4 regions of the Kitasatospora dryopteridis genome follow, and region 2 is predicted to be linked to each of the others. Evidence: riboswitches for the same ligand, from Rfam matches in the RefSeq annotation. Region 2 holds a riboswitch; each other region holds the start of a gene.
The links. A riboswitch is a leader RNA that binds a small molecule or an ion and turns the genes downstream of it on or off. The one in region 2 is predicted to bind cyclic di-AMP.

Region 1: another riboswitch for cyclic di-AMP. It lies ahead of ACQ614_RS07825 (transglycosylase family protein); the one in region 2 lies ahead of ACQ614_RS28705 (family 16 glycosylhydrolase).
Region 3: another riboswitch for cyclic di-AMP. It lies ahead of ACQ614_RS21425 (transglycosylase family protein); the one in region 2 lies ahead of ACQ614_RS28705 (family 16 glycosylhydrolase).
Region 4: another riboswitch for cyclic di-AMP. It lies ahead of ACQ614_RS10430 (NlpC/P60 family protein); the one in region 2 lies ahead of ACQ614_RS28705 (family 16 glycosylhydrolase).

Annotation. Positions count from the first base shown of each region.
Region 1 is NZ_CP192749.1:1,714,686-1,720,449, reverse strand. It holds gene ACQ614_RS07840 (glycoside hydrolase family 13 protein) at 1-821, shown strand, start outside; gene ACQ614_RS07835 (LacI family DNA-binding transcriptional regulator) at 823-1,866, shown strand; gene ACQ614_RS07830 (hypothetical protein) at 2,049-2,252, opposite strand; gene ACQ614_RS07825 (transglycosylase family protein) at 2,445-3,629, opposite strand; cyclic di-AMP (ydaO/yuaA leader) riboswitch at 3,635-3,833, opposite strand; gene ACQ614_RS07820 (hypothetical protein) at 4,096-5,764, shown strand, end outside.
Region 2 is NZ_CP192749.1:6,370,165-6,375,928, forward strand. It holds gene aceB (malate synthase A) at 1-884, shown strand, start outside; gene ACQ614_RS28700 (allophanate hydrolase-related protein) at 1,025-1,411, shown strand; gene ACQ614_RS28705 (family 16 glycosylhydrolase) at 1,457-2,764, opposite strand; cyclic di-AMP (ydaO/yuaA leader) riboswitch at 2,768-2,943, opposite strand; gene ACQ614_RS28710 (8-oxoguanine deaminase) at 3,200-4,582, opposite strand; gene pucL (factor-independent urate hydroxylase) at 4,779-5,699, opposite strand; gene uraH (hydroxyisourate hydrolase) at 5,731-5,764, opposite strand, start outside.
Region 3 is NZ_CP192749.1:4,699,334-4,705,097, forward strand. It holds gene ACQ614_RS21415 (SDR family NAD(P)-dependent oxidoreductase) at 1-132, opposite strand, end outside; gene ACQ614_RS21420 (cytochrome P450 family protein) at 360-1,643, shown strand; cyclic di-AMP (ydaO/yuaA leader) riboswitch at 1,837-2,025, shown strand; gene ACQ614_RS21425 (transglycosylase family protein) at 2,030-2,869, shown strand; gene eno (phosphopyruvate hydratase) at 3,074-4,360, shown strand; gene ACQ614_RS21435 (FtsB family cell division protein) at 4,459-4,893, shown strand; gene ACQ614_RS21440 (DUF501 domain-containing protein) at 4,890-5,546, shown strand; gene ACQ614_RS21445 (exopolyphosphatase) at 5,543-5,764, shown strand, end outside.
Region 4 is NZ_CP192749.1:2,294,761-2,300,524, reverse strand. It holds partial or broken gene ACQ614_RS10440 (NYN domain-containing protein) at 1-639, shown strand, start outside; gene ACQ614_RS10435 (NlpC/P60 family protein) at 819-1,847, shown strand; cyclic di-AMP (ydaO/yuaA leader) riboswitch at 2,206-2,396, shown strand; gene ACQ614_RS10430 (NlpC/P60 family protein) at 2,407-3,474, shown strand; gene ACQ614_RS10425 (NlpC/P60 family protein) at 3,712-4,779, shown strand; gene ACQ614_RS10420 (hypothetical protein) at 4,956-5,764, shown strand, end outside.

The DNA.
Region 1 (5,764 bases), 4.7 Mb from region 2:
CCGCCAACTACGTCCGCCCCGACGAGCTGCACCAGGCCTTCAACTTCCAGTACCTGGGCACCTCCTGGGACGCCGCCGAGCTGCGCGGGGTCATCGACGTCTCGCTCGACTCGATGCGCCCGGTCGACGCCCCCACCACCTGGGTGCTCTCCAACCACGACGTCACCCGGCACGCCACCCGCTTCGCCAACGAGCCGGGCCAGGGCACCCAGATCCGCACCGCCGGCGACCGCGAGCTCGGCCTGCGCCGCGCCCGCGCCGCCAGCCTGCTGATGCTGGCGCTGCCCGGCTCCGCCTACGTCTACCAGGGCGAGGAGCTCGGCCTGCCGGACGTCACCGACCTGCCGGACGAGGTCCGCCAGGACCCGTCCTTCTTCCGGGCCTCCGGCCAGGACGGCTTCCGCGACGGCTGCCGGGTGCCGATCCCGTGGTCCGGCACCGAGGCCCCGTACGGCTTCGGCCCCAACGCCGGCGGCCCGAGCTGGCTGCCGCAGCCCGCCGAGTGGGCCGGGCTGAGCGTCGAGGTCCAGACCGGCGACCCGACCTCCACCCTGGAGCTCTACCGCTCCGCGCTGGCCGTCCGCCGCGCGCACCCCGCGCTCGGCGCCGGCACCGAGGTGACCTGGCTGGAGGCGCCCGAGGGCGTGCTGGCCTTCCGCCGGGACAGCGCGCAGGGCTCCTTCGTCTGCACCTCCAACACCACCGGTGCGCCGGTCCGGATCCCGGCTCCCGGACGTATCCTGCTGTCCTCCGCGGACACCGAGGCCGCGGACGGCGAGATTCTGCTGGCAGCGGACAGCACCGTATGGTGGGCGGTCTGAGATGGTTGCAATAGGCTCTGGGATCGTGACTACGGCGCGACTCTCGGACATCGCGGCGCAGGCGGGGGTCAGTGAAGCCACCGTCAGCCGCGTACTCAACGGCAAGGCGGGCGTCTCCGCGACCACCCGCCAGACCGTACTGGCCGCCCTCGACGTACTCGGGTACGAGAGGCCCACCCGGCTGCGGCAGCGCAGCGCGGGTCTGATCGGTCTGATCATCCCGGAGCTCAACAACCCGATCTTCCCGGCGCTCGCGCAGGTGATCGAGCAGGTGCTCAGCCGGCACGGCTACACGCCGGTCCTGTGCACCCAGACCCCCGGTGGCTCCACCGAGGACGAACTCGTGGAGCTGCTGGTGGAGCGGGGGGTGGCCGGCATCGTCTTCGTTTCCGGTCTGCACGCCGACACCACGGCCGACCACGAGCGGTACAACAAGCTGATCGGCCGCCAGGTGCCGTTCGTGATGATCAACGGCTACAGCGAGCGGATCGCCGCGCCGTTCATCTCGCCGGACGACCGGGCGGCGATGTGGATGGCCGTCCAGCACCTGGTCGAGCTCGGCCACACGAAGATCGGCCTCGCGATCGGGCAGCGGCGCTTCGTGCCGGTGCTCCGGAAGGTCGAGGGCTTCCGGGCGGCCGTGCAGGAACTCCTCGGGCTGACCGAGGAGGAGGCCGACGGCTGGGTCCACCACACGCTGTTCAGCGTGGAGGGCGGGCACGCCGCGGCCGGTGTGCTGCTCGACAAGGGCTGCACCGCGATCGTCTGCGGCAGCGACATGATGGCGCTCGGCGCGATCCGCGCGGCCCGGCAGCGCGGACTGTCCGTGCCGCAGGACGTCTCGGTGGTCGGGTTCGACGACTCGCCGCTGATAGCGTTCACCGAGCCGCCGCTGACCACCATCCGCCAGCCGGTGGAGGCCATGGCCACCGCCGCCGTCGACGCCCTCCTCGAGGAGGTCGGCGGAAACCCCGCGCAGCGCGCGGAGTTCATGTTCCAGCCGGAGCTCGTGATGCGCGGCTCCACCGGCGCCAGCGTGCGCTGACCCCCCGTCGAGCCCCACCGGGCAGCGGCACACCCGTACGGCCCCGGAGAGCCCTCTCTCCGGGGCCGCAGCCGTCTCTGGGGGGCCTTGTGGCAGCCACTGGGGCGCGGGCAGCCACCAGGGGCGCTGGGAGGTGCCCTCAGTGCCCCTGGTGGCTGCCTCCGGGGCCGTCAGGCGATCCCTCAGCCCTCTTCGACGGTGCGGTGCGGGCGGGCGGTGCGTTCGGCGTCGGCGGCGTCGCCGGTGCGGGCCTCGGTGCGCCGGCTGCGGGCCAGGTAGTCGCGGACGACGAGCTCGACCGCGTCCTGCGGGTTGCCCGCTCCGGCGGCCAGCATGACCTCGATCGCCAGATCGGCGTCCAGTGTGACGGTGACCTTCGCTGCCATGGCGGCTCCTCAACTCCGGGGGAGCGTCAGCCTATCCGGGCGGGAAAGCGGGAAGAGGCGGGCAGGCCGAAGCCCCGGAGCGGCGGAAGGCTGCTCCGGGGCATCGGTCGGGAGAGGGGCGCCCGGGCCGTGGGACCCGGTTACGGCTTCGGGCGCCTGGCCCCGGCGTACGGGACGCCGGGGCGGGGTGGATCAGACCCGGCCGGCGAAGTCCGGCGCCCAGTTGGCGATGGTCTGGACGCGCACACCGGCGCGCGGGTTGGCCGCCTCGACGTACTTGCCGTCGCCGATGTACATGGCGACGTGGTGCACGCCCGAGTTGGCGCCGTTGTTGGACCAGAACAGCAGGTCGCCCGGCTGCAGGTTGTCCAGCGAGACGCGGGTCGAGTAGTCGGCCTGGTCGGCGGCGACGCGCGGGACGGAGATGCCCGCGGCGCGCAGCGCGGCCTGGGTGAGGCCGGAGCAGTCCCAGCCGCCGTTGCCGGTGCCGCCGTAGATGTAGGCCTGGCCCACCTTGGAGAGCGCGAAGTTGACCGCGGCGGCCTTGGAGCCGGTGGCGGCCTTCGCGGCCGTGGTGGTGGTGCTCGCCTTGACCGCGGTGGCCGGGGCAGCCTGCGCCTTGGCCGGGGCGGCCTGGGCGGCCTGGGCGGTGGCGGCGGTGCCGAGCGACAGCTTCTGGCCCGGGTAGATGGAGTGCGGACCCTGCTTCAGGACCGACTTGTTGAGCTCGTAGAGCTTCTGCCAGCCGCCCTGGACGTGGTTGCGCTCGGCGATGGTCGACAGCCAGTCGCCGGCCCGGACGGTGTAGGTGCCGCCGTGGTTCCAGCGGTTCTGCTGCCAGGACTTCTTGCCCTGCCAGGCCTTGCCGTCCTGGGAGGTGCCGGCGGAGGCGGTGGAGCCGCTGCTCGCGGTGGTGGAGCCGGTGCTCGGCGCGGCCGGCTTGGCGGCCGTGCTGCTGCCGGTCGAGGCGGTGGTGGTGGAGGACGAGCCGCCGGGGTTGATCTCCGGGGCCGGGCCGCCCTTGGTCAGACCGGCCTTGACCGAGCAGACGGGCCAGGCGCCGGGGCCCTGGACGGCCAGGACCTTCTCGGCGATGGCGATCTGCTGGTCCTTGGTGGCGAGGTCGGCGCGGGCGGCGTAGGCGCCGCCACCGAAGGAGGACCAGGTGCTGTTGGTGAACTGGAGGCCACCGTAGAAGCCGTTGCCGGTGTTGATGTGCCAGTTGCCGGTGCTCTCGCACTGGGCGACCTTGTCCCAGGTGGCGACCGTGGCGGCGGAGGCGGTGCCGGCGGCGAGGGACGGGATCGACAGACCGATGCCGACGACGCCGGTGGTGGCGAGAATGCGGCGGCCGCGCTTGGAGTTGATGGACAGCATGAAGGAGCGTTCCTCTCCCACGCCTGCGAGGTGAGCTGTCGGATTCGGGCTGGAGTTGCCCGGCCGCCCGCGCGGAGGCAGCGGTCTTTCCGCTGTTTCCGCGCGCGCGGCTTCACCCCAAGCCGAGGAACGGCGCATGGCCGTTCCCGGGCGACTTACCTGGTTCCCCCGCCCCTGCCGAAGTGCGTTTCGCATTGCCAGTCGGACCGCCGGCAGGACTCGGCGTTCGGGCCAACTGGGTCCGTGTGACCACGAACGTGGGAGGACATTAGACAGAGTTAAGTTCAAACCGCAAACATGTGTGATGCCGATCACAGTCGATCTTGAATGAATTCATGATCGATTCTTCGGTGTGATTGTGATCGACTTCGGCCGCTTTTGCGCAAAACTCTTGGGCTGAAACGGGCTTGTTTATGCTTCAGGCGTCGGGCCCGGGCAGGGCCCCGGGGGGAGGGGTGGGCCGATCATGGAGCACGGTGACGGGATGCCCGAGGGGGCGCCGCGGCGGGTGGGCTCGCACCGCCGCCCCGGGCGCCGCCGACTGCTCGGCTGGATCGCCGCACCGGTCGCCGCCGCGGCGGTCGGCGGCGGGGAGTTGGCCCGCCGGGCGCTCGCCGCCCCGTCCGCCCCGCCGCCGGCCTCCGCGGCACCCTCCGCGGGCCCTGCAGGGGCTTCTGCCGGGCACACGCATGCCGCCCCGGCCCCGGCCGAGCCCTCGCCCTCCCCGGTCGATCTGACGGGCCGCCGCTGGTCGGACGCGGCCGGCTGGGGCGGCGCCGTACCCGGCCCGAAGAGCGCCGTGCGGATCTCCGACCGGGTGCTGCTGGACGCGGATGCCGCGGTCGGCTCGCTGCTCGTGGAGCCGGGGGGCTCGCTGGTCTTCGCCCCCGGGCGCAGCGTCGCGCTGGCCTCGGCGGGCAGTGTCGAGGTGCGCGGCACCCTGGTGCTGGCTCCCGCGGACGGCTCCGTGCATGCCCTGAGATTTCCCTCTGCGGACGAACGGTCCTTCCGGGGCGGCGGCATGACGATGGTGGAGGGGGACACCGGCCTCTGGGTCACCGGCTCCGGCTACCTGCGACTGGACGGCGCCGCCAAGACCGCGTGGGTGCGCGCCGCGGCCGCGCTGAAGGCCGGCGCCACCGAGCTGCAGCTGGCCGAGCCGCCGACCGGCTGGCAGCCCGGCGACGAGCTCGCCGTCACCCCGACCGGACCCCCCGACGAGGGCGACTTCTCCACCCGGTACGATCTGTGCACGATCAGACGGATCGACGGCCGCACCGTCACGCTGACCGCACCCCTGGCGCACGCCCACCCGCGCGTCGCGGTCGGCGGCGGCGTCACCGCGGGCGCCGAGGTGCTCAACCTGACCCGCAGCGTGCGGATCGAGGGCACCCCCCGCGGTCGTACCCACGTCCACCTGACCAGCTCCCGGCGGGCCGACGTCCGGCACGCCGCCCTCCGCTGGGTCGGCCCCCGCAAGGCGGGCAAGGAGACCTGGAACGGCACCCCGGTCACCGAGCCGGTCCTCGGCCGGTACGGGCTGCACTTCCACATGCTCGGCGACGCCTCCCGCGGCACCGCCGTCGAGGGCGTCGTCGTCCGCGACGCCGGCAGCCACGCCTTCGTCCCGCACGCCAGCCACGGCATCACCTTCCGCAGCTGCATCAGCCACGACACCTGGGAGGACGCCTACTGGTGGGACGGGCCGACGGACACCCGCACCCCGCAGGAGCCGTCCGACGACATCGCCTACGAGTCCTGCGTGGCCTCCCGCACCGTGTACGAGCCCGCCCCGCGCGGCTACCGGCTCACCGGCTTCTCGCTCGGGGCGGGCACCGGCGGCACCGCCCGCGACTGCGTGGCGGTCGGCGTCCAGGGCGCCGCCGGCGCCTCCGGCTACGAGTGGCCGGAGACCAGCGAGGGCGTCTGGACCTTCGAACGCTGCCTCGCCCACAACAACCTGCAGAACGGGATCTTCGTCTGGCTGAACGCCCGCCACCACCACACCGTCGACCGCTTCGTGGCCTACCACAACGGCGGCTGGGGCATCGAGCACGGCGCCTACCTCAACGACTTCGACTACACCTCCGGCGTGCTGTACGGCAACGCCGCCGGGGGAGTGGCCGTGCACGCCC
Region 2 (5,764 bases):
GCGCCACCGTGCTGATCGAGACCATCACCGCGGCCTTCGAGATGGACGAGATCCTCTACGAGCTGCGCGACCACGCGGCCGGCCTCAACGCGGGCCGCTGGGACTACCTCTTCTCCATCGTCAAGAACTTCCGCGACGCCGGCGAGCACTACATCCTGCCGGACCGCAACAGCGTCACCATGGCCTCGCCGTTCATGGCCGCCTACACCCGCCTGCTGGTGCAGACCTGCCACCGCCGCGGCGCCCACGCGATCGGCGGCATGGCCGCGTTCATCCCCTCCCGCAGGGACCCGGAGGTCAACGCGGCCGCCTTCGAGAAGGTCAAGGCCGACAAGGACCGCGAGGCGGCCGGCGGCTTCGACGGCTCCTGGGTCGCCCACCCGGACCTCGTCCCGGTGGCCCGCGCCAGCTTCGACGCCGTGCTCGGCGACCGCCCGCACCAGAAGGACGCGCCGCCGCCCGCCGAGCCCGTCACCCCCGACCAGCTGCTCGACATCGCCGGCGCCGGCGGCCACTGCACCCGTGCGGGCCTGCACAACGCCGTCCAGGTCGGCGTCCGCTACATCGAGGCCTGGCTGCGCGGCCTCGGCGCCGTCGCCATCTTCAACATGATGGAGGACGCCGCCACCGCCGAGATCTCCCGCTCGCAGATCTGGCAGTGGATCAACAACGGCGTCGTGCTCTCCGACACCGGTGAGAAGGCCACCGCGGAGCTCGTCCGCCGGCTCGTGGCCGAGGAGCTCGCCGAGCTCCGCACCGAACTCGGCGCGGACGCCTACGCCGCGGGCCGCTGGGCCGAGGCCGCCAGGCTCTTCGAACAGGTCGCCCTGGCCGAGGAGTTCGTCGACTTCCTCACCCTGCCCGCGCTGCCCCTGCTCGACTGACCCCAACCTATCCGCCCGCGGGTGTCCCGCCGCCCCTCCAGGTCGTCGAACTCGCCCGCCACATTTCACCGTTCCGTACGGCTCCCGCCGCCCCGGCACCGGGAGCCGTACGGAACGCCTGTTTTCGGAGGCACTTCCCCATGGCGCTCATCTTCTTCAACGGCCAGGCCATGACCGGCGGACCGTTCCACCCGCTGGTCGCCGAGTACCTGGTCGGCCCGGTGCGCACCGCGCCCGGCCACCGCTTCTTCTCCGTCCGGGACGTCTGCCCCGGGCTGCTGCCCGACCCCGGCAGCGGCTCGGCGATCGAGGGCGAGCTGTACGACGTCCCGCTGGAGCACCTGCGCGACACCGTCCTGCCCGGCGAGCCGCCGGAGTTGGAGCTCGGCGTGATCGCCCTGGAGGACGGCACCCCGTGCCTGTCCATGGTGCTGCGCCGAGGCGAACTCGAGCGCGGGGTGCACCGGGAGATCACCGGCCACGGCGGCTGGCGGGGCTACCTCGCCACGCTCGGCCGCACCGCCTGACCGGCGCCCCCGGGGGGAGGGCGCCGGTCAGGCGGACGAGGAAGGTCAGCCGGCCTTCCAGAACTTGACCGAGTCGATGGCGATGTCCGCCGAGGAGCCCACGGCGGGCACGGTGCCGCCGAGGGCCGTCTCGGACTGCAGCACCCAGTGCATCGCGTTGCCGGGGATGCGCGCGGTGGAGCGCCCGATCACCTTGCCGTCCAGGTAGAAGGTCACGCCGTCCTTCTGCCAGTCGACCGCCGAGGTGTGCCACGCGCCGGCCGTCGGGACGCCGGTGGAGAAGGCGTCCTGGTCGCTGCCCGAGGTGGCGTCGGCGCGGTGCATGAACGCACCGATCTTGCCGTTCAGGTCGCCCTCGGGGAAGTCGATCTCGCCGTGCTGCGGCCAGATGCCGTCGTCCGGCCAGAGCAGCCACGCCATCTTGTAGCCGGCGGCCGAGGTGGCCTTCCAGGTCACCTCGAAGCGCCCGTACTGGACGCCGTCACCGCCGGCGGACGGGAGCTTGGGCACCGGCGCGGAGACCCAGGTGCCGGAGGCGTCCCGGTTGAGGTGGAGGTTCATCTGGCCGTTGGCGATGGACATCGTCTTCGACGGGGCGTAGGTGCCGTTCTTGCTGGTGTCCTTCCAGCCGTCCGGGTAGGCCCACCACTTGCTGTCCACCGCGGCCGGCAGCCCGGTGCAGTGGCTGGCGGTGATGGACGAGCCGTTGGAGCAGCCCTTCCAGCTGCCGAGCGGCACGTTCACGCCGTCGAAGTCGTCCGACCAGGTCGGCGCGCCGGCCGTCGAGGTGGGGGAGGAGCTCGCCGACGGGGAGGCGGTGAAGCTGGGGGCCGACGTGGTCGGGGCCGCGGACGGCGTGGCGGGCGCCGAGGTGGCGCTCGCCGTGGGGGAGGTGCTCGGCGCGACCGGGGCCGTGGTCGGGCTCGGGGCCGGCGCCGGGGTGCCGGTGCTGCGGACGTCCAGCGTCTGCACCGGGAGGTTGTGCCAGCGCCGGTTGCCGTCCTGCCAGGTGCCGAAGGCGGTGTAGACGCCGGCCGGCAGGGTGCGGGCGGCGGTGGTGACGGTGACCCCGTCGGGGCAGATCTGCACGTTGCGGGCGGTACCGGGGAAGTCCAGCTTGTTGCCGGCGGCGTCGCGGACGGCGACGCCGATTCTCCGGGCGGTGAAGCAGGCGGAGGAGTGGACGGACAGGGAGGCGGCTGCCGCGGTGTCCGCGGCGATGGCGACCGGCGCGAGCCGGTCCTGGGTCACCTCGGGCACGTTGGCGGCCTCGGCGCTGCCCAGGAAGGGGACGGCCAGCAGGCCGAGCCCGGCGACCGCGCCCACCTTGAGGGCGATGGCGGAAACAGGCATGGAGTTGTTCCTCGACGACGCCTGCGAGGTGAGCTGTCGGATTCGGGCCGTCAGGTGGCCCGGCCGCCGGAGGGCGGCTTCACCCCGAGCCCTGGCCGTCCGCGAGCATGCAAGCGGGGCCAGGGCGACTTACCTGGTTCCCCCGCTCCCGTCCGTGTCGCATCTCGCATTGCCGTCACCGGGCGGACGGGACTCGGCGGTCCCGGGACGGGGCCCGCATGGCGCGGGCGTCCGAGCAGGTTAGCAGTGTCTTCCCGGAGGGCAAGGCGCCGGACAGCCAGTGTCAGGTCCATCACATCCGGGCACGCCGCAGCCCCCGGACCCTCGCCGTGGGTCCGGGGGCCGTGCTCCGGCCGGCCCCGGCCCGCTGCGGGCCGGCCGGGGCCGCGGAGTCCGGGTGGCGCACCGTCCCTGGCGCGGCCCGGAGTCCTGGGATCAGACGCGGGAGGCGAGCTCCTTCGCGGCGCGGGCGCAGGCCAGCGCGATCCGGTCCTCGTCGACGGTGGTCAGCACGCCCTTCTCGACGACCGCGTTGCCGTTGACGAAGAGCACGGCGAGCGGCGGCAGGGCGCCCAGGGTGAGCGCGGCCACCGGGTCGGCGATCGAGGAGTGCATGATGCCGTCGATCTTCCACAGGGCCAGGTCGGCGAGCTTGCCGGGCTCGATCGAGCCGATCTCGTTCTGCCGGCCGAGCACCCGGGCGCCGCCCATGGTGCCCAGGCGCAGCGACTGACGGGCGGTCAGGGCGTCCGGCCGGCCGTGCAGGCGGTTGATCAGCAGGGCGTTGCGCAGCTCGGTGCCGAGCTCGCCGGACTCGTTGGAGGCGGTGCCGTCCACGCCCAGGCCGACCGGCACGCCGGCCTTCAGCATGTCCGGGACGCGGGCGATGCCGGCCGCCAGGCGGGCGTTGGAGGACGGGCAGTGAGCGACACCGGTGCCGGTCTCGGCGAACTTGGCGATGTCGGAGTCGTTCATGTGGACGCAGTGCGCCATCCACACGTCCTCGCCGAGCCAGCCGGTGGACTCGAAGTAGTCGGTCGGGCCCATGCCGAACAGCTCCTTGCAGAACTGCTCCTCCTCGGCCGTCTCCGAGCCGTGGGTGTGCAGCCGGACGCCCTTGCGCCGCGCCAGCACGGCGGACTCCTTGAGGAGTTCGGTGGAGACCGAGAAGGGGGAGCAGGGCGCGAGTGCCACGTGCAGCATCGAGCCGAAGGAGGCGTCGTGCCAGGTGTCGACGGCGGCCTCGGAGGCGATCAGGATGTCCTCGGTCCTCTCCACCGCGTGGTCCGGCGGCAGGCCGCCGTCCTTCTTGCTGCGGTCCATGGAGCCGCGCAGCGCGGTGAAGCGCAGGCCGAGCTCCTGCACGCCCTCGATGGAGGCGCCGAGGATGTCGCCGCCGCCCTGCGGGAAGACGTAGTGGTGGTCGGAGGCGGTGGTGCAGCCGGACTTGAGCAGGGCGGCGGCCGATCCCTGGGTGGCCGCGTGCACCAGCTTGTCGTCGATCCGGGCCCAGGTCGGGTAGAGGGCGACCAGCCAGTCGAAGAGGATGTTGTCCTGGGCGAGGCCGCGGGTGATCCACTGGTAGAAGTGGTGGTGGGTGTTGACCAGGCCGGGGGTGACCAGGTGCCCCTCGCCGTTGATCCGGCGCACCACGTTGTCCAGCCACTGCGGGGCCGGGCCGTCGCCCACCGACTCGATCCGGTTGCCGAGGATCACCACGTGGCCGCGGGCGTACTCGGTGTCGTTCGCGTCCACCGTCGCGACGGCGACGTTCTCGATCACGATCCGCTGGTCGGCGGGTGGGGGCTGGACTGCCATGGTGTGAACTCCTATGGGGGCGAGGGCTGAGGGGGCGCCGCGGGCGGAGCGGCGGGTGGTGCGGCGGGTGGTGCGCCCGGGCCGCCGGACGGGGCGGGCCGGGCGGGCCGGGCCGGACGGGGTGCGGGCGCCGCGGGGAGGCACAGGTGCCCCGCGGCGGCCGTCCGGCCCGTGGGCGGGTGCGCCGGCCCGGCCGTCAGGCGACGGGGATGACCGGGACGACGCCCTCGCGGTGCACGGTGCCCTCGATCAGGCCGTACATCCGGTCGGCGGCGTAGTACACCTCGTTCTCGTTCTTGAGGCCGAAGGGCTCCAGGTCGACGAGGAAGTGGTGCTTGTTGGGGAGCTCCAGGCGGACCTCGTCCACCTCGGCGCGGTTGTTGAGCACCCGGGTGCCCATCGCGTGCAGGGTCTGCTGCAGCGAGTAGGAGTACGTCTCGGCGAAGGCCTCCAGCATGTGGCGCTTCACGTGGTTGTACGAGCGGTTCCAGTTCGGCTGGGGCTCGTTGTCGCGACCGGTGTAGCCGTACTTCCAACGGGCCGTCACCTGGGTGGCCAGGATCCGGTCGTAGGCCTCCTGGAGGGTGGTGTACTTGTCCTTGATGTAGCCCCAGAACTCCGAGTTGGTCGTGTTCATCACGACCAGGTCCTTGAGGCCGGAGATCACCTGGACGGACTCGCCGTCGTAGACGATCTCGGAGGTGCGTACCTCCTGGCCGTTGCGGACGAAGGAGTGGCCGACCTCCTCGGAGCCGATGAAGCGGGCGGAGCTGTCCGGGGTCCGGATGCGGTCCCAGGTGTACTCCTCGATCCGGATGCGGGCGCTGTGCACCACGCCGCGCTCGGTGTTGTCGACGAAGTGGCGGGCCAGCGTTATGCCGAAGGCCTCCGCCGACTCGATGCCGTACTCCTTGGCGAAGGCGTAGACGGTGTTCTTGGTGGTGTCGGTGGGGAGGCAGTTGGCGTTGGAGCCGGTGAGGTGGACGTCCTCGAACTCGCCCTGCAGGGAGACCGAGACGTTCAGGTCCTTGATCTCGTGCCGGGTGGAGTCGCGGTAGACCCGCACGATGCGGTTCTCCGCCTTGCCGTACTGGTTCTGACCGAGCACATGGGCCATGGCATGGCTCCTAAGCTTCCAGGTCGGTCCACTAGCTTCCGCGGTAGACCGAGTAGCCGAACGGG
Region 3 (5,764 bases), 1.7 Mb from region 2:
CTCCGCCACGCCGGGGCGCAGGTCGGCGACGAGCATGCCCGCGGCCCCTGCGGCGGCGAAGCGGCGGGCGAGGTCCGCCCCCTCGCCCCCGCTGAGTACGGCGATGACCACCACTGCCCCGGCTACTCGCACGGCCTGCTCCTCTCTGAGCACGCTTCCCCGTGGACGGCACCGCACGGCCGCCCGTCATCGGTTATCGGAGGATCGTAGGCACCCCGCGACCCTCCGCAACAGGGATTACCCCCCAGGTGACCAGACTCACGCCCGTCCGGGCGGACGGTCCGGGGCGTGTCCCACGGGTGCACGGCGGACGGTGCCTGGCGTCGGGCGGGCCGCCGTCCAGCGGATACCGTCGGGGCATGCCGGAGACGTCCCGAACCGACCAGCCCGAACTCTTCACCTGGGAGTTCGCCGCCGACCCGTACCCCGCCTACGCCTGGCTGCGCGAGCACGCGCCGGTGCACCGCACCACGCTGCCCAGCGGAGTGGAGGCCTGGCTGGTGACCCGGTACGCGGACGCCCGGCAGGCCCTCGCGGACAGCAGGCTGTCGAAGAACCCGGTGCACCACAGCGAGCAGGCGCACCGCTCCGGCCGGGTCGGCATCCCGGGTGAGCGGCAGGCCGACCTGATGACGCACCTGCTGAACATCGACCCGCCGGACCACACCCGGCTGCGCCGGCTGGTGTCCAAGGCGTTCACCCCGCGGCGGGTCGCGGAGTTCGAGCCGCGGGTGCAGCAGCTCACCGACCGGCTGATCGACTCCTTCGCCGGGCGCGGCACCGCCGACCTGATCCACGAGTTCGCCTTCCCGCTGCCGATCTACGCGATCTGCGACCTGCTGGGCGTGCCGCCCGAGGACCAGGACGACTTCCGGGACTGGGCCGGAATGATGATCCGACACCACGGAGGGCAGCGCGGCGGCGTCGGCCGGGCCGTGAAGCGGATGCGCGGCTACCTAGCGGAGCTGATCCACCGCAAGCGGGCCGACCCCGGCGACGACCTGATCTCCGGGCTGATCAGGGCCAGCGACCACGGCGAGCACCTGACCGAGAACGAGGCCGCGGCGATGGCCTTCATCCTGCTGTTCGCCGGCTTCGAGACCACCGTCAACCTGATCGGCAACGGCCTGTACGCGCTGCTGCGCAACCCCGGCCAGCGGGCGCTGCTCCAGGAGTCGCTGGCCCGCGGCGAGAGCGGCCTGCTGGAGACCGGGATCGAGGAGCTGCTCCGCTACGACGGGCCGGTGGAGCTGGCCACCTGGCGGTTCGCGACCCGGCCGCTGGCGATCGGCGGGGTGGAGATCCCGGTCGGCGACCCGGTGCTGGTCGTGCTGGCGGCGGCCGACCGCGACCCGGCCAGGTTCGCCGACGAGAACACCCTGGACCTCGCCCGCACCGACAACCCGCACCTGGGCTTCGGCCACGGCATCCACTACTGCATCGGTGCGCCGTTGGCCCGGCTGGAGGGCCGGGCGGCGCTGGCGACGCTGCTGACCAGGCTGCCCGACCTCGCGCTGGCCGCCGACCCGGCCGACCTGCGCTGGCGCGGCGGCCTCATCATGCGGGGGCTGCGCGAGCTGCCGGTCGCCTTCACCCCGAAGGCGGACGTTCCACCGCCGCCCGGGCGGGACGACACCGCCTGACGGTGTGTCGTGTCGCCGCCGGGAGACCGGGACTGAACACTCATCAATCAGGACAAACCAGTATCGTTCGTGGGCGATAATCAGTTCGCCGTAATTCTTGCGTGATATGAGCGATATGAGCTTGTGATCGGTCGTCGGCTCTGCCTACTCTCCGGATCAGTCCGCAGCAGCGGACCCCGGCTGCGGAAACGCCGAATCCTGTCCGCCGCATCCCGGGCCTGACGACCGAAGACGAAGGACAGGGGCGGGGGAACCACGTTCGTCGCCGTCCCCACGGCTAGGGGTGAAGCCGCGTCAGCAGGACCCCTCCTGCGGCCGCGGCCGGGCCAAGCCTCCCGGTCCGAACCCGACAGCTCACCTCGCAGGCGTTCGGAGAGGGACAACCCATGCTCTTCACCGGACCTGGCCGCCACCGCCGCAGGACCTCCGCCGAGAAGGCGGTCGCCGTCGCGGGTGTCGCCGGTGTCGGCCTCGCCATGCCGCTGCTCACCGCGGCGGGCGCGCATGCCGCCCCCGTCTCGATCTGGGACAAGGTCGCCCAGTGCGAGAGCGGCGGGAACTGGAAGATCAACACCGGCAACGGCTACTACGGCGGGCTGCAGTTCAGCGCACGCACCTGGAAGGGGTTCGGCGGCGCCCGGTACGCGCCGCTCGCCCACCAGGCGAGCAAGAGCCAGCAGATCGCCGTCGCCGAGAAGGTGCTGGCCTCCCAGGGGCCCAATGCGTGGCCGGTCTGTTCCAAACGCGCCGGCCTGACCCGCGCCTCCGCCTCGAGTACCGGGGCGGCCGGCACCGCCCAGTCCGGCACCGCCCAGTCCGGTAGCGGGCAGTCCGGCAGCGGGCAGCGCTCGGGCTCGCCGCGGTTCCCCGGCCACGGCGGGTGGGACGCGTCCGGCGGCGTGTACTGGTACCAGAAGGACGACCGCTGGTACTGGACGGCGCACCGCGAGATCTACGAGCGGTACCTGCCGCCGACCCCGGCCGGGCCGGCCGGCGGCGACGACGGGGACGCCGCGGCGGAGGACTCCGGGCGGACGCTCCAGGCCGTCCCCGTCCCCGCGGTCGGCCGCGCGACGTACACCGTGCAGCCCGGCGACACGCTCTCCGGCATCGCCGCCGACCGCGGCCAGGCCGGCGGCTGGGAGCAGCTGTACGCGAACAACAGGGAGGTCGTCGGCGCCGACCCCGACCTGATCCTGCCCGGCCAGCAGCTGCAGCTGGACTGACGGACCGGCACTGTACGAACGGCCCGTCCGCCCGCGGGGCGGCACCCGGGGGCGGACGGCCGGTTTTGTGGTCCTTCAGGTGAACTACCGGCGAGTAGCCAGGTCACACGGTGAGACAGGGCCATGCGCGGCGTGGCCCCGTGGGCCCGTGCGGTTAGGCTCTGGTCGTAACGACCCTCATCCGCTTCCGCTAGGAGATGCCTCGTGCCGTCCATTGATGTCGTCGTAGCCCGCGAAATCCTCGACTCCCGCGGTAACCCCACGGTCGAGGTCGAGGTCGGCCTCGACGACGGCAGCACCGGTCGTGCCGCTGTCCCGTCCGGTGCCTCCACCGGTGCCTTCGAGGCCCTGGAGCTTCGCGACGGCGACAAGAACCGCTACTTCGGCAAGGGCGTGGAGAAGGCCGTCCTCGCCGTCATCGAGCAGATCGGCCCGGAGCTGGTCGGCTACGACGCCACCGAGCAGCGCCTGATCGACCAGGCCATGCTCGACCTGGACGCCACCCCCGACAAGTCCTCGCTCGGCGCCAACGCCATCCTCGGCGTCTCCCTCGCCGTGGCGCACGCCGCCTCCGAGGCCAGCGACCTGCCGCTGTTCCGCTACCTGGGCGGCCCCAACGCGCACGTCCTGCCGGTGCCGATGATGAACATCCTCAACGGCGGCTCGCACGCGGACTCCAACGTCGACATCCAGGAGTTCATGATCGCCCCGATCGGCGCGGAGTCCTTCTCCGAGGCCGTCCGCTGGGGCGTCGAGGTCTACCACACCCTCAAGGGCGTGCTGAAGGAGCGCGGCCTGTCCACCGGCCTCGGCGACGAGGGCGGCTTCGCGCCGAACCTGGACTCCAACCGCGAGGCCCTCGACCTGATCGTCGAGGCCATCAAGAAGGCCGGTTACACCCCGGGCAAGGACGTCGCGCTCGCCCTGGACGTCGCGTCCTCCGAGTTCCACAACGACGGCGCCTACACCTTCGAGGGCAAGGCGATCTCCTCCGCCGAGCTCATCGACTACTACGCCGAGCTGGTCGCCGCGTACCCGCTGGTCTCCATCGAGGACCCGCTGGACGAGTCGGACTGGGACGGCTGGAAGGCCATGACCGACAAGCTGGGCGACAAGGTCCAGCTGGTCGGCGACGACCTGTTCGTCACCAACCCGGAGCGCCTGCGCCGCGGCATCGAGACCGGCACCGCCAACGCGCTGCTGGTGAAGGTCAACCAGATCGGCTCGCTCACCGAGACCCTGGACGCCGTCGAGCTGGCCCAGCGCAACGGCTACCGCTGCATGATGTCGCACCGCTCCGGCGAGACCGAGGACGTCACCATCGCCGACCTCGCCGTCGCCACCAACTGCGGCCAGATCAAGACCGGCGCCCCGGCCCGCTCCGAGCGCGTCGCCAAGTACAACCAGCTGCTGCGCATCGAGGAGATCCTCGACGACGCCGCCGAGTACGCGGGCCGCGGCGCGTTCCCGCGGTTCAAGTTCGAAGGCTGACACCCCGCGGCTGACACACGGCCGCTGGACCGGTGCCCCGGCAACCACCCCGTAGGGTGGGGGCCGGGGCACCGGCGTGAGCAGGAGGGGTACGAGCGATGTGGAAGATCCCGGGACTGGCGGGGCGACCGCGCTTCACCAGCCGCGCGACCGTGCTCGTGCTCGTCCTGTGCTCGCTGGTGGCGATACTCGCCTACCCCGCAAGGCAGTTCCTGACGCAGCGCTCGGAGATCGCCGACCAGCGGGCGAGGGCGGAGCACGCCCGGCAGCAGGTCGACGAACTCCGCCGGGCGAAGGCCCGCTGGCAGGACCCGGAGTACGTGAAGGCGCAGGCCCGCGAGCGGCTGCACTTCGCGATGCCCGGTGAGACCCCGTTCGTCTCGGTCGACCCGTCGGCCACCGCCGGGCCGGCCTCCGCCGACGCCCTGCCCACCGGCCCGGTCAGGGCCGCCAAGCCCTGGTACACCACCGTCCTCGACTCGGTCGACCTGGCCGACTCGACCACCGCCCCTCACGAAGACAGCACCCCATGACTTCTGAACAGCACCCCGGCACCCCCTCCGGCCCCGCCGTGCCGGACGCCGACGTCGCCGCCATCGCCGCCCAGCTCGGCCGGGTCCCGCGAGGGCTGCGCGGCGTGGCCCACCGCTGCCCCTGCGGCAACCCCGACGTGGTCGAGACGGCCCCCCGGCTGCCCGACGGCACGCCGTTCCCCACGCTCTACTACCTGACCTGCCCCAAGGCCGCCTCGCTGATCGGCACCCTGGAGGCCGACGGTGTGATGAAGGATCAGAGCGCCCGGCTCGCCGAGGATCCGGAGCTCGCCGCCGCCTACCGCGCGGCCCACGAGGACTACATCGCCCGCCGCGACGCCATCGAGGTGCTGGAGGGCTTCCCGAGCGCCGGCGGCATGCCGGACCGGGTGAAGTGCCTGCACGTCCTGGTCGGCCACTCGCTGGCCGCCGGACCGGGCGTCAACCCGCTCGGCGACGAGGCGCTCGGCATGCTGGAGGACTGGTGGGCCAAGGGCCCCTGCGTCTCCGCGGAGGAGGTGGAGGCCGCCGGCGAGCGCGTCCTCCGCAACCGCGCCAAGGACCAGGACCACGCCGCCGTCATCGCGGCCAAGGAGCAGAAGACCGCCGAGCGCGCGGCCAAGCGCGCCCGCGCCGAGGAGGAGGGCCAGTGACCGCAACCCGGGTCGCCGCGATCGACTGCGGCACCAACTCCATCCGGCTGCTGATCGCCGACCTCGACCCGGCCACCGGCGCGATCACCGACCTCGACCGCCGGATGGTCATCAACCGGCTCGGCCAGGGCGTGGACTCCACCGGCCGCCTCCACCCCGACGCCCTGGAGCGCACCTTCGCGGCCTGCCGTGAGTACGCGGAGATCATCACCGCGCAC
Region 4 (5,764 bases), 4.1 Mb from region 2:
GCTGGAGACGGCCGCCGAGGCCGGCCGCGTTCGGCGCGCGAGGGCCGGAGCGTGGAGGACATGCGGCTGCGGCTGCTGCTCGACACCGTGCTCCAGTCGGCGCAGGGCCTGCAGCGGGAGTTGGCGCTGCCGGTCTCCCAGCTGCGGCCAGCCGATCTGGTGGACGCGGTGGAGCCCGGTTCGGCGAACCCGCACGACGTGGCCCGGCGCGGGCTGGCCGAGGACGACCCGGCGCTGCTCGACCAGCTGCTGGCGATCCCTCAGGTGCATCTGGTGGTGGACGGCTACAACGTGACCAAGACCGGCTATCCGGCGCTGCCGCTGGAGCAGCAGCGGATGCGGCTGCTCGGCGGGCTGGCGATGCTGGCGCAGCGCACCCAGGCCGAGGTGACCTGCGTCTTCGACGGGCAGGACCTGGACGTTCCGGTGATCATGGCGCCGCCGCGCGGGGTCCGGGTCCGCTTCAGCCGCACGGGGGAGACCGCGGACGAACTGATCCGCCGCCTGGTGCGGGCCGAGCCGCAGGGCCGGCCGGTCGTGGTGGTCTCCACCGACAAGGAGGTCGCGGACGGCGTGCGGAAGGCGGGAGCGCGTCCGGTCGCGTCGATTCTGCTGCTCAACCGGCTCGCCAGGCCCTGACGGGCCGTCGGCCCAGGTGGCGGGGTTGTGTCGGGGTGGTGAAATCCGGGTCCGCGCGACAAGTTCGCCCGGGCGGGGAGTGGCGCCGAGGGCGGATCTTCACTAGGGTCTGGCGTCAAACCTATTTTCCGGACGTCCACTCGATCGGGTGAGTCCAGCAGGAAGAAGGAGCTAGTCCCTTGGCCTCCCACCGCCGTCCCAAGCAGCCGAGCCGCGCGCGGGTCACCGTGCTCACCGCTGCCGCCGCGACTGCGGTCGCCCTCTCCGCCCAGGCCGCCGCACACGCCGCGCCGGCCAAGCCGAGCAAGGACGAGGTGAAGGTCCAGGTCGACAAGCTGCTCGAGGAGCAGGAGCAGGCGGCCGAGAAGTACAACGGCGCCAAGGAGCGGGCCGACCAGCTCCGCAAGCAGGCCGACCAGCTGCAGGACCAGATCGCCCGCGGCCAGGAGCAGCTCTCCCAGGTGGCGTCCGGCCTGTCCGCGGTGGCGGCCGACCAGTACCGCACCGGTGGCGTGGACCCGACGGTCGCGCTGATGCTGGACTCGAACCCGGACAACTACCTCGACCGGGCGTCCAGCAACGAGCAGGCCACCGACACCCAGGCGTCCACGCTGAAGGGCCTGCGGGACCAGCAGCGCCGGCTGGACCAGCAGAAGCAGGAGGCCGCGGCCATCCTCGCCGAGCTGGACAACTCCACCCAGGCGCTGAACGACGCCAAGGCGGACGTCCAGAAGAAGCTCTCCGAGGCCCAGCGCCTGCTGAGCACGCTGACCGCCGCCGAGCGCGCCGCGATCCTCGGCAGCGACCGCGCCTCGCGCAGCGACGACCGCTACGACGTCGGCAGCCTGCCGCCGGCCGCGGGCTACGCGGCGACCGCCGTCTCGGCGGCGATGGGCAAGCGCGGCACCCCGTACGTCTGGGGCGCCACCGGCCCGAACTCCTTCGACTGCTCCGGCCTGATGGTGTGGGCGTACGCCAAGGCCGGCGTGTCGCTGCCGCGCACCTCGCAGTCGCAGGCGAGCGTCGGCACCCGCGTCCCCTCGTTGGCCGCCGCCCAGCCGGGTGACCTCGTCATCTACTACTCGGACGCGCACCACGTCGGCATGTACGTCGGCAACGGCCTCGTCGTCCACGCGCCGCGCACCGGCGACGTGGTGAAGCTGATGGATGCGGACATCCTGCCGATCAAGACCATTCGCCGCGTCTGACCCATCGGTAGCAATTCAGACATATGCCTCACCTGCGGCGTTTCTGACGTCGCATGACACGCCCGGGCGCGTCGTGATCACTGTGTGATCTCCGACACGCCCGGGCGTCGGCTTTGTCGGGCGTGCGGTGAAAACTCGTCAGCCGAGCGTGGATTATCGGTCACGGGCAGTCGCAATCACATTTTCACGACAACATTCCCCCGATGTTTTTCTGACAAGGATTTGAACGGATCACGGATCGGTTACTAGGGTCATGACCCACGGACCGCCGCACAGTCGAGCGCCCAACCCGGGCGACGGTGGCGGTCACCGCCGAGTCCGCGACGCAGCAGGGCAGTCCGACTGCCCACGGGGAGCCCCTGCGGGGGCGCTGTCGAACGGAGCCGGGGAACCACGTTTCCCCCGGGGTGAATCGGCGTCAGGTCGGCCGCGCCGGCCGGGCCGCGGATCGGACCGCGGACCGTGCAGGGGTGGCCGTGAGGCGTCGTAGGGCAATGCTTCCGGCCCGAACCCGTCAGCTCACCCGGTAGGCGGTGTGAGGAAGAAGGAGTCCGCCTTCGTGGCGTCCCATCGTCGTCCCAAGCCCGTCGGCCGTACCCGCGCCTCGATCCTGACTGCGGCAGCCGCCACTGCGGTGGCACTTTCCTCGCAGACCGGTGCGTACGCCGACCCGGCACCCACCAAGGAGCAGGTCGCGGCCCAGGTCGACCAGCTCAACGAGCAGGCCGAGGCCGCCAACGAGGAGTACCTCGCGGCGACCGAGAAGCAGCAGGACCTGCAGAAGCAGGTCACCCAGCTCCAGGACCAGGTCGCCCGCCAGCAGGCGGAGGTGAGCGGCGTTCAGGGCCGCCTCGCCGAGGTGGCCGCCCAGCAGTACCGCGACGGCGGCATCTCGCCCACGGTCAAGCTGATGCTCTCCAGCAACCCCGGCGACTTCCTCGGCCAGGCCGGGGCGGTCAGCCGGATGAATGCGACCCAGGCCGACACGCTCAAGTCCTTCAAGGCCGAGCAGGCCAAGCTGGACGTCCAGAAGACCGAGGCCGAGCACAAGCTCGCCGAGCTGGACACCAGCACCCGGGCCCTCAAGGCCAAGAAGGAGGAGTTCCAGGGCAAGCTGGCCAAGGCCAGTGCCCTGCTGAACACCCTCACCCAGAAGGAGAAGGACGATCTGGCCGCCGCCGAGGCCCGTGCCGCGGCTGCCGCCAAGTCCACCGCCGACCGGGCCTCGCGCGACACCACCCGTACCGACCTCGGCACCGCCGACGTGCCGACCGGGTCCTACACCGCGCGGGCGATCGAGGCCGTGAAGTCCAAGCTGGGCTCCCCGTACGTGTACGGAGCCACCGGCCCCAACCAGTTCGACTGCTCCGGTCTGATGCAGTGGGCGTACCGCCAGGCCGGCGTGTCGATCCCGCGGACCTCGCAGTCGCAGGCCGGTGCGGGCACCAACGTCGGCACCAACATCGCCAACGCCAAGCCCGGCGACCTGGTCATCTACTACGGCGACCGGCACCACGTCGGCATGTACGTGGGCGGCGGCCAGGTGATCCACGCGCCGCACACCGGCGCGGTGGTCCGCTACGTCTCGGCGACCGCGATGCCGATCTCGGCGATCGTGCGGGTCTGACGTCCCGTCCGGCGGCCTGCCGCGGGCCCGGCTCCCCAGGGGCCGGGCCCGCGGCCGTTCCCGCAGGCAGGTGGGCCGATTCGGCCGAATGTCCGATTGAAGGTCAAATATTCGCGGATGGCAGGGTTTGGACTAGATCGGCGGGACTCGCTAACGTCTGCCCCCGGACCTCCGCGAGGACGACCGCCCGTCGGGGCGGCCGCGGGCGTCCGGCCGCAGGAACGGAGCCGCCGCCGCATGTCCGTGCACCGTCGCCCCCAACTGCCGGGCGGTCACGCCCTCGCCCGAGCGCTGGTACTCACCGCCGCGGCCACCACCGCCGTGGGCGCCTCCGTCGGCACCGGCGCCTGGGGCGCCCCCGCAGCGCCGACCGACCCCTCCCGGCGGACGGCCGACGTCAAGTCCAGGGTCGACCGGCTCTACGACGAGGCCGAGCAGGCCAGCGAACGGGCGAACGCCGCCCAGGAGGAGCAGCGGAGGCTGCAGGACGAGGCCACCCACCTCCAGGAGCAGGTCGCCACCGGGCAGGAGGAGCTCAACGGCCTCTACACCGACCTCGCCACCGCCGCCGCCGCGCAGTACCGGGACGGCGGCCTCGACCCGGCCGTCCGGCTGATGCTGGAGTCCGACCCGGCCGCGTACCTCACCCGGGCCCGCGCCCTCGACCAGGCCGCCGGCCGCCAGGGCGAGACCCTGCACCGCGTCCTCGAGCGCCAGCGCAGGCTCGACCAGCGGCGCGCCGAGGCCACCTCCAAGCTCGCCGAGCTGGAGGACGTCCGCCGCTCCCTCGCCGCGAGCAAGGAGGAGATCCGGCAGCGGCTCGGCGACGCCCAGCGGCTGCTCGGCGGCCTCACCGCCGCCGAGCGCGCCCGGCTGGCGGAGGACGACGACGCCGCCGCGGCCCGCCGCGCCGCCCGGGGCCCCGAACGCCCCGACCTCGGCGACCGGCCGGCCTCCTCCGGGCGCGCGGCTACCGCACTGGCCGCCGCCATCAGTAAGATCGGTTCTCCGTATGTGTACGGATCGACCGGCCCTCGTACCTTCGACTGCTCCGGTCTGATGTACTGGAGCTGGCGGCAGGCCGGAGTCTCCCTGCCGCGCACCTCGCAGGCGCAGGCGAACGCGGGGCGGCGAGTGAGCCTGTCCGAGGCGCAACCGGGAGACCTGGTGATCTTCTACAGGGACATGCACCACGTCGGCATGTACGCCGGCGGGGGCGTCGTCGTGCACGCCCCCTACCCGGGCGCCCGGGTCCGCTACGAGAGCGTCAACGCCATGCCCGTCAGCGGGGTGGTGCGGGTCTGAGCACCGTCCACCGGCAGCCCGGCCCGTCCGGCGGGGAGGCCGAGCCCCTGGTCACCGACCTGCCCCGGCATTCCGCGGCGGGCCGTTCCGCACCTCCCGCCGGAGGGCGGCTCTCCCGGCGCGCCGCGCTGCTGCTCGCCGCCGGCGGCCTCCTCCAGCTGTCCGCACCCCGCGCCGTGCCCGCCGCCGACCTGCGGGCCGCAGCCCTGCTGCCGCAGGGCGTGCCGAACGCCGGCATCCGGGCCCGGATCGACGACGTGCTCGCCGACCGGGCCCGCGCCCTGCTGCGCGCCGACCGCGCCGCGCTGCTCGCCGGCACCGCCCCGGCCGCCCGCGCCGCCCAGGACCGGGCCGCCGCCAGGGTCGCCGCCGTGCCCTTCTCCGCGGTCGAGTACCGGATCAGCGAGATCGGCGAACCGGGCCCCGACGGGCGGCTCACCGTCACCGCGGGCCTCTCCCACCGGCTGCGCGGCATCGACGAGCATCCCGCCGTCCTCCCGCGCCGCCTCACCTTCGACCGCACCCCCGCCGGCTGGCTGCTCTCCGGGGACGAGCCCGACGGCAGCGCCGCCCTCTGGGACCTCGGCGAGACCCGGGTCGCCCGGGGCGAGCGCTCCCTCGTCCTCGGCCTCGGAACGGCCGAGGAGCTCGCCGACCTGGCCTCCGTCGCCGACCGCGCCGTGCCGGCCGTCTCCGAGCTGTGGGGCGACGGCTGGCCCGGCCGGCTGCTGCTGCTCAGCCCCGCGACCGAGCCCCAGTTCGCCCGGATGCTCGACGTCGCCGCAGGGTCGTACCAGGGCATCGCCGCGGTCACCGTGGCCGCCGGCGGCGAGCCCGCCGCCACCCCGGCCGACCGGGTGCTGGTCAACCCGGAGGCGTTCCGCGGGCTCAGCGACCTCGGCCGCCGGGTGGTCGTCACCCACGAGGCCACCCATGTGGCGACCCGCGCCGCCACCCGCAGCTGGACGCCGCTCTGGCTCTCCGA